2 regions of the Exiguobacterium sp. SH1S1 genome follow, and region 2 is predicted to be linked to the other one. Evidence: riboswitches for the same ligand, from Rfam matches in the RefSeq annotation. Region 2 holds a riboswitch; the other holds the start of a gene.

Region 1 (4,194 bases), 420 kb from region 2:
GGGACCGAACGCCGCCCCGATATTATGCCCCATCCGTAAGAGACCGAACGCCTCGTTCATCTGTTCCGGCTCGGTCACGTCGGCGACCATCGCGCTCGCTGCCGGGTGGAACAGCGAGTTCGTCAAACCGAGCATGGCGTTCAAAAGGAGCAGCGGCCAAAACGTTTCCGCGAAAGCGAAACCGATGAGCGCGACCGCATCACCGAGGATGGCGGTCATCATGACCGGTTTTCGACCATATAAGTCGGCGAGACGTCCGCCGACGACCGAGCCGATGAGCGCCATGATCGGTCCGGTCGCTAAGATGACGCCGACTTGGACGTAGCTGTCGAGCTTGTCGCTGTAATAGAGGACGAGGAACGGGGCGATCATGAACATCATGACACCGGTGATCGTCTCGCCGAGGAAGCGAATCCAAATGTTACGGTCGAGCCGTTTGAGTGATTGAATCATGCGTTTCACCTGCTTCTACAAAATAAAAGGGACGAAGGATGCACGGAGGCATACTCGTCCCTACTTGCTTATGCACGCCTCGGAAGACAGGCGGGTGACTTCAGTTCATGAAACGGAAGACCCCGACCTGTCAGTATGAAATTGGATACGATGTGGCTGCGTCATGACTGACATGGCGGGTCCTCCTTTCTGAAAGTTTACTCTTCGTTTCAACTGTATGACAGATTCTTGAAATGTGTCAACATATTTTGACTTGCGTCATAACAGTTCATTTAAATTCTTGCGGGTGAGCCGATAATCGATCAACCGGGACAAGACGACTTGAATCATCGCGGTCACGGGTACGCTGATGAACATCCCGACGAGGCCGAACAGGCTCCCCCCGATGATGATCGATGTGATGACCCAGAACGGGGTGATCCCGACGCTGTCGCCGAGAATTTTCGGGCCGAGCCAAAGTCCGTCGAACTGTTGCAGCAAGAAGATGAACAACAAGACGAGCAGGGCCGTGAACGGGTCGTAGAAGTAGGTGATGATGAACGCCGGGATCATCCCTAAGAGCGGCCCGACGTATGGGATGAAGTTCAGCACCCCGATGATGACACCGAGCAAGAGCGCGTACGGCGCGCCGATGATCAAGAGCCCGATGACGGCCATCACGCCGATGATGAGACAGTCGAGCGACTTTCCGATGATGTAGCGTTTAAAGATATAGTCCATCTCTTGGAAGATGTCGATCGTCGTCTTCGCCGAGGCGACCGGGAACATCGCGTACAGTAGACGCTTGAACATCCGGGCGAACACTTCCTTGTCTTTCAACAAGTAGATCGAGATGACGATCCCGATCAACAAGTTGATCAACGTCATCGTGAAGCTCGACACGTAACCGACCGAAGACACGACGGCCGTCTCGACCCATCCGGAATACCGTTCCTCGAACCGGTTAAAATCGATCGCTTGGGCGATCGTCGCATTATACTCCTCGACATACGTTTTCAGCTGCCCGAGAAAGCCATCGATTTGGCGAATATAAAACGGGAGCTCCTCGATGAGAGACGCGACGCTCGAATAGATGCGAGGGAACAGCGTCACCGCTGACACGACAAGGATCCCGATGAACGTGACGTAGACGATCAACAAGCCTTGGTAGCGCTTCAAGTGGAACCGCTCTTCTATATAGGACAGGACGGTGTTGAGGAGCAGCGCGATGGCGATCCCCATGATGATCGGCGTCAACAGCTGAAACGCATACTGCATGACCCGAGAGATCGTGTCCGGCTCGCTGATGACTTTCCATAGGACGAGCAGAATCAGTCCGATCACGCTTAACTTCCATATCAATTGACGGTTTAGTTCCAATGGTCTATCCCCTCATGCTGTAAATTTTGCAGAATAACGTTCACCTTTTACTATGAACGTTTTTTTACCGGGATTCAATAGCGGTAAGGAATTTTTGAAATAAGGATTGACAAGGTTGGTAACGTTTGGTTTACTAAATGACATATTACAGAAATTATCAATTGCATATAAAAACACTTTCTATCAAGAGAAGCGGAGGGACTGGCCCGATGAAGCTTCAGCAACAGATTGTTTCAATACTGTGCTAATTCCAGCAAGGTGACCTTGAGAGATGGAAAGGTGGTTGTTTGAATACGTCCGTATCTCGACACCCCTTTCCGCGGAAAGGGGTGTTTTTGCATAGGAGGACTATTCATGACAGACAGACGCTCGAAGTTACTTAAAACGTTACCACCCCAGCATTTCGTCGGACTCGCCGCTGAAGTCGCCGCACTCGAGCGTTCAGGCCGCGACGTCATCCGGCTCGGCCAAGGAACGCCCGACTTGCCGACACCGGCCCCGATCTGCGAGGCGTTGCAGACGGCCCTGCTCGACCCGGCGACACACCAATACGGACCGTTCCGGGGACAGACGCGCCTGAAGCAAGCGGTCGCGACGTTCTACCAGACCGAATACGGCGTCGCGCTCGATGCCGAGACCGAAGTGGCCATCTTGATCGGCAGCAAGTCGGGACTCATCACGCTCCCGCAATGTGTGCTCGAGCCAGGTGACGGCATGTTGCTCCCGAACCCGGGCTACCCGGACTACATCTCGGGGGCGCGTCTCGCCGGTGCGGTCGTCCACGACCTCGTCCTCCGGGAAGAGAACGGCTATCTTCCTGATTACGAGACGCTCGATCCGCAGGGAGCGCGACTCATGTATTTGAACTACCCGAGCAATCCGACCGGCGCCGTCGCGTCGCCCGCGTTCTTTGACGACACGGTCCGGTTCGCGAATAAGCATGACCTCATGGTCGTCCACGACTTCGCGTACGGCAGCATCGGTTTCGACGGGCACGTCCCGCCGAGCTTCCTGCAGACGCCGGGTGCGAAAGACATCGGCATCGAGGTGTATACGATGTCGAAGGCGTTCAACATGTCCGGCTGGCGGGTCGCTTTCGCCGTCGGCAACCGCGACATCATCGAGGCGATCAACACGTATCAAGACCACGTCCATGTGAGTGTGTTCTCGGCCATCCAAGAGGCGGCCATCGCCGCGCTCGAGTCGCCACGTTCGCTCCGGGACGACTTGTCACGGTTGTATGAGGCCCGCCGCGACCGGCTCGTCGACGGGTTACGTCAGGCCGGATGGGACATCACGGCCCCGAGTGGCTCGTTCTTCGTCTGGGCGAAAGTGCCGGACGGGGACGCAAAATCGTTCTCGCATAAGCTGCTCCACGAGGCAGGGGTCGCCGTGACGCCGGGCTATTTCTTCGGCTCAGAAGGCGAGCGGTACGTCCGGTTCGGGCTCGTCTCCGCCGAGCCGAAGATCGACGAGGCCGTCGAGCGGATCGAGAAACTGTTCGCGACGTATGAAGAGGTCCGGGCATGATCCGCCAAGCCGTGCTCGAGTACGACCATGCGGATGACGGGCTCGAGCGGCTCGATGAATTAATCGCTGGCCGTCGTGCTCACGTGCTGCGCGGGCAGAACGGTTTTGACGTCGTCAAGCGTGTCCTGCCAGCGATCACTGCCTATCCGACATCGCTGTTCCGTGGCGAATGCACGGACGCCGAGGTCGAACGGCTCCGTTTGAAGGATGCGGACGTCCTCCTTGCCGTCGGTGGGGGCAAGCTCGTCGACACGGCGAAACTCGTCGCTTACCGGCAAGGTGTCCCGCTGATCGTCATCCCGACGCTCGCCTCGAACTGTGCCGCCTTCACACCGCTCAGCGTCATCTATGACGAGCACGGCACCTATGACCGCTACGACGTGTTTCGCGTCGTCATCGAGCGGGTCATCGTCGACGCAAGGGTCGTGACCGACTCGCCGTACGACTACTTCCGGGCCGGCGTCATCGACACGGTCGCCAAGTTTTACGAGGCCCGCTATTTGAGCGGCGACAGTTCACCTGACGCCGGCGTCAATACCGGTCTCGCCTTGGCCGAGCAATGCGGCCGGCTCGTCGAACTCGACTTGAGTGAGTCCAGTTTCACCGCGTATGGGCCAGAGACCCGGTTCGCGGTCGATCACATCCTTGCCGTCGGCGGTGCCGTCGGTGGTTTCGGGGACGCCGGGACACGCGTTGCCGTCGCCCACGCCGTCCACAACGCGCTCAGCCGCTTTGAGTCGACCCATCCGTTCTTACATGGCGACAAGGTCGGCTTCGGCCTCCTTGTCCAAGAACGGTTGCGTGGCTCGTCTGACGCCCCATATTTAGAGGCGTGGCTCGCCAGGATCGGCG
Region 2 (4,194 bases):
GCAATTGACCGTTGATCGCGGCGTTCACCATGGCCCGTGTGTAGCTGAGCTTCATACGTGACCCTTCACCGTAAGCCCCGCCGGTCCAACCCGTGTTGACGAGGTAGACGTCGACGTTATGCTGCTCGATCAACTTACCGAGCATGTCGGCGTACCGTTCCGGGGCGAGCGGCAAGAACGGTGAGCCGAAGCAAGTCGAGAACGTTGCTTGTGGCTCAGTCACGCCGCGCTCCGTGCCGGCTAGTTTTGACGTGTAGCCGGATAGGAAGTGATACATCGCCTGCTCTTTCGTCAACTTGCTGATCGGCGGGAGCACCCCGTAAGCATCGGCCGTCAAGAAGACGATCGTGTTCGGGTGACCGGCCCGTGAAGGGAGCATCGCGTTATCGATAAATTGAATCGGGTAAGCTGCTCGCGTGTTCTCGGTAAGCGAGATGTTTTTGTAGTCGGCTGAGCGGTCTTCGTTCAAGACGACGTTTTCAATCAACGAGCCGAAACGGATGGCGTCATAAATTTGCGGCTCGTTCTCACGCGACAAGTTGATCGTCTTGGCGTAGCAACCGCCTTCGATGTTGAAGATGCCGTCTGGCGACCAACCGTGCTCATCGTCACCGATGAGATGACGTTCCGTATCGGCCGAGAGCGTCGTCTTGCCCGTGCCCGATAGTCCGAAGAAGAGCGCCGTCTCCCCGGCGTCCGAGACGTTGGCCGAGCAATGCATCGACAAGACGTGCTGTTCAGGTAATAGGAAGTTCATGACCGAGAAAATCGATTTTTTAATTTCGCCGCCGTATTCTGTTCCCCCGATCAGAATGGTACGTTTGGCGAACGAGACGAGGATAAACGTTTCTGAGTTCGTCCCGTCAACTGTTGGATCGGCCTTGTAGCTCGGTGCATAAATGACCGTGAATGGGTCAAACGCAGCTCTCGTCGGCCACTCTCGCAAGAACAACTGTTTCGCGAACAAGCTGTGCCACGCATACTCGGTGATGGCGCGTACAGGTAGCGTGTAGTGCTCGTCAGCTCCAGCCGAAGCTTCGAGATAATACAGCTTCTGTTTCGTCTCGAGATGAGTGAGGACTTTGTCGAGAAGAGCGGTGAACTTGTCTTCTGCGATCGGCTGATTGACCGGACCCCAGTCCACTAACGAGTTGCTGACTTCATCTTGGACGACGAATTTGTCTTTCGGTGACCGCCCTGTGAATTTCCCTGTACTGACCGATAAAGCCCCGTCTTTCGTCAGTACGCCTTCACCGTTACGAATGGCTTCTTCCACCAGTTCTGGAACCGTTAAGTTCCGTAATACATCGGCACCCTTAATTAATTCTTCGATTTTCAGGAGCGTAGTCGCCATCCTGAATCCCACCTTTCCCCTAAATAGATGTGGATGAAATCCGCATACTTCCGCGATTAATTAGTATGACACTTTTTATTATATGTGACACACTAATCAAAAACAAGCATTTCTTTACCCTTTAAAGTAAGCGCTTTCTTACAAAGACATTCTAACATATTCTGTATAAGCGGGGAGTGAAAAAACGGAAACCGTCAAAAAAATGTTTGATATTTCACAAACATAAATGATTTCCGTGATTACGAAGAAATTTACAAATTAAGCGGATACGCTTGACAGAACGGTATGGCATTTATATGATGGTGTTCGTAACGGATACTCTTATTCTGAGCGGTGGAGGGAACAAGGCCCTACGAAGCCCAGCAACCGTCCGATCCTGTAGTCTTTTTCGGAAAAGGTGCTATCCTGAAGCGAAGCGACAGCTTCGAACGATAAGAGGGTAAGGAAGAACGATTCAACCTTTCCCATTGAACGTGGCGAAAGGTTTTTTTCATTACCGTCCCAAAGCAACGCGTAAGGGGAACGAGTACCGTCCACACATCACCCTTATTAATAGGAGGTTTTTCGAAATGTCAAACTTGAACCGTCGACTTTTCACTTCGGAGTCCGTCACTGAAGGACATCCGGATAAAATTTGTGACCAAATCTCAGATGCGATTTTGGATGCAATTTTGGCTGAAGATCCAAACGCCCGCGTTGCGGCTGAGACGTCTGTCACGACAGGTCTCGTGCTCGTAGCTGGTGAAATCACGACATCGACTTACGTGGATATCCCGAAAGTTGTACGTGAAACTGTTCGTGAGATCGGCTACACGCGCGCCAAATATGGTTTTGACGCTGAGACTTGTGCTGTACTCACAGCAATCGACGAGCAGTCGGCAGACATCGCACTCGGTGTCGACCAAGCGCTCGAAGCTCGTGAAGGTCAAATGACTGACGAAGAAATCGATGCGATCGGTGCCGGTGACCAAGGCCTCATGTTCGGTTATGCAACGAACGAGACACCTGAACTCATGCCGCTCCCGATCTCACTCGCTCACAAATTGTCACGTCGCTTGGCAGAAGTCCGCAAAAACGGAACGCTCACTTACCTTCGTCCAGACGGTAAGACGCAAGTAACTGTCGAATACGACCAAGACAACAACCCGGTCCGTATCGATACGATCGTCATCTCGACGCAACACGCAGAAGACATCACGCTCGAGCAGATCCAAGCGGACCTTAAAGAACACGTGATCGAAGCAGTCATCCCGGCTGAACTCATCGACGCCGAGACAAAATACTTCATCAACCCGACTGGCCGTTTCGTCATCGGTGGACCACAAGGTGATGCAGGTCTCACAGGACGTAAAATCATCGTCGACACATACGGTGGATACGCTCGCCACGGCGGTGGTGCGTTCTCAGGTAAAGATCCTACCAAAGTTGACCGTTCGGCAGCATACGCGGCCCGCTACGTGGCGAAAAACCTCGTGGCAGCTGGACTTGCTGACAAAGCGGAAGTTCAACTTGCATACGCGATCGGTGTCGCACACCCGGTTTCAATCGCGGTGGACACGTTCGGCACTGGTAAATTGAGCGAGACTGAACTCGTTGAACTCATTCGTGAGAACTTCGACCTTCGTCCGGCCGGCATCATCAAGATGCTCGACCTTCGTCGCCCGATCTACAGACAGACAGCAGCTTACGGACACTTTGGTCGCACAGACGTTGAACTCCCATGGGAGCAGACGGACAAAGCGGCAGTGCTTGAAGAAGGCGCAAAACGTTTCGCATAAGCAATAAAAAACGACCTTTCGCGAGAAAGGTCGTTTTTTATTATGCTTGTGGTTTATTTTCGTTTGTTGCGTTCTCGTTGCCAAGTGCCGTATCTTTCGCCTCGACGACTTTCTCGCCAATATCTTGCAAATCTGATTTTGCTTCCTGGGCCGTCTCGACGACTTTGTTCACGTCTTGTTTGACCGTGTCGACTTCACCGACAACTTTTTCATAGACGTTTTGCACATCGGTCGACACTTCTTGAATCATACCTGAAGCCGATTTCACTTGCTCGATGACTTGAGACGCTTTACCGGCCGGATCTTCTTTGATCGTGTCGACGAGACCGCCGACAGACGACTTCGCATTCGTGAGTGACTGTTTCGTCGTCTCACGGTTCGACGAGCTAAGTAGGGCGATCAGACCGCCGACGAGCGCACCGAGAAGCATTCCGGTCACGACGTTGATTCTAGGACCACCCGAGTTGGTTTGGTCGAATTGGCGATTCGGGTTGTTAGCGTTAGCTGCGTGCGGATCGTTTTGTAATGTTGGTTCCATGTCTAAGCACTCCTTTGTAAGTTGGCATTGGTACTCATATACCCTAGTTAAAATAGAAAATAACGTTCTGCTTGATTTCGACACGAAAAAGTAATAGAAGGGCAGGATATTTTTTACGTGATGGGGAATGATAGTACTAGATTGGCCAAAAGGGGGAAGCTGTTATGAAGATGCGGGAAGCCGTACCAGAAGATGCCGCCACGATTCGAGATATCGCACTTGCGACCATCAGTGTGACAGATGACGTTCGGTCTAAGGTGATGGAGCGCGCCTATCAACAAGAAGAGATCGTCCGGGCCATCGGTTCGAGTGAAGAAGCGAAAGAACAGTTGTTCATCGTCGGTGAGGCCGAAGGAGACGTCATCGGGTTTTACCATGCGATCGACCGCGGTGATACGTGGGAAGTGCTTCGTCTCTATCTTCATCCGGCTCACCATCGCCAAGGACTTGGGGCAGAACTGCTGACGCATCTCCAAGAGCGGAAAGCGCAGCCGATCGAGCTGTACGTCGAGAGTTCGAACGAG

What was found. A riboswitch is a leader RNA that binds a small molecule or an ion and turns the genes downstream of it on or off. The one in region 2 is predicted to bind S-adenosylmethionine.
Region 1: linked by a shared signal. The riboswitch ahead of EVJ23_RS00050 (aminotransferase class I/II-fold pyridoxal phosphate-dependent enzyme) and the one ahead of metK (methionine adenosyltransferase) in region 2 are both predicted to bind S-adenosylmethionine.

The regions. Positions count from the first base shown of each region.
Region 1 is NZ_SJUZ01000001.1:6,824-11,017, reverse strand. Features, by position in the region: gene EVJ23_RS00060 (MDR family MFS transporter) at 1-453, opposite strand, end outside; gene EVJ23_RS00055 (AI-2E family transporter) at 712-1,812, opposite strand; SAM riboswitch class I at 1,990-2,090, shown strand; gene EVJ23_RS00050 (aminotransferase class I/II-fold pyridoxal phosphate-dependent enzyme) at 2,167-3,342, shown strand; gene EVJ23_RS00045 (iron-containing alcohol dehydrogenase) at 3,339-4,194, shown strand, end outside.
Region 2 is NZ_SJUZ01000001.1:425,528-429,721, reverse strand. Features, by position in the region: gene pckA (phosphoenolpyruvate carboxykinase (ATP)) at 1-1,354, opposite strand, end outside; SAM riboswitch class I at 1,673-1,792, shown strand; gene metK (methionine adenosyltransferase) at 1,924-3,132, shown strand; gene EVJ23_RS02210 (YtxH domain-containing protein) at 3,173-3,670, opposite strand; gene EVJ23_RS02205 (GNAT family N-acetyltransferase) at 3,835-4,194, shown strand, end outside.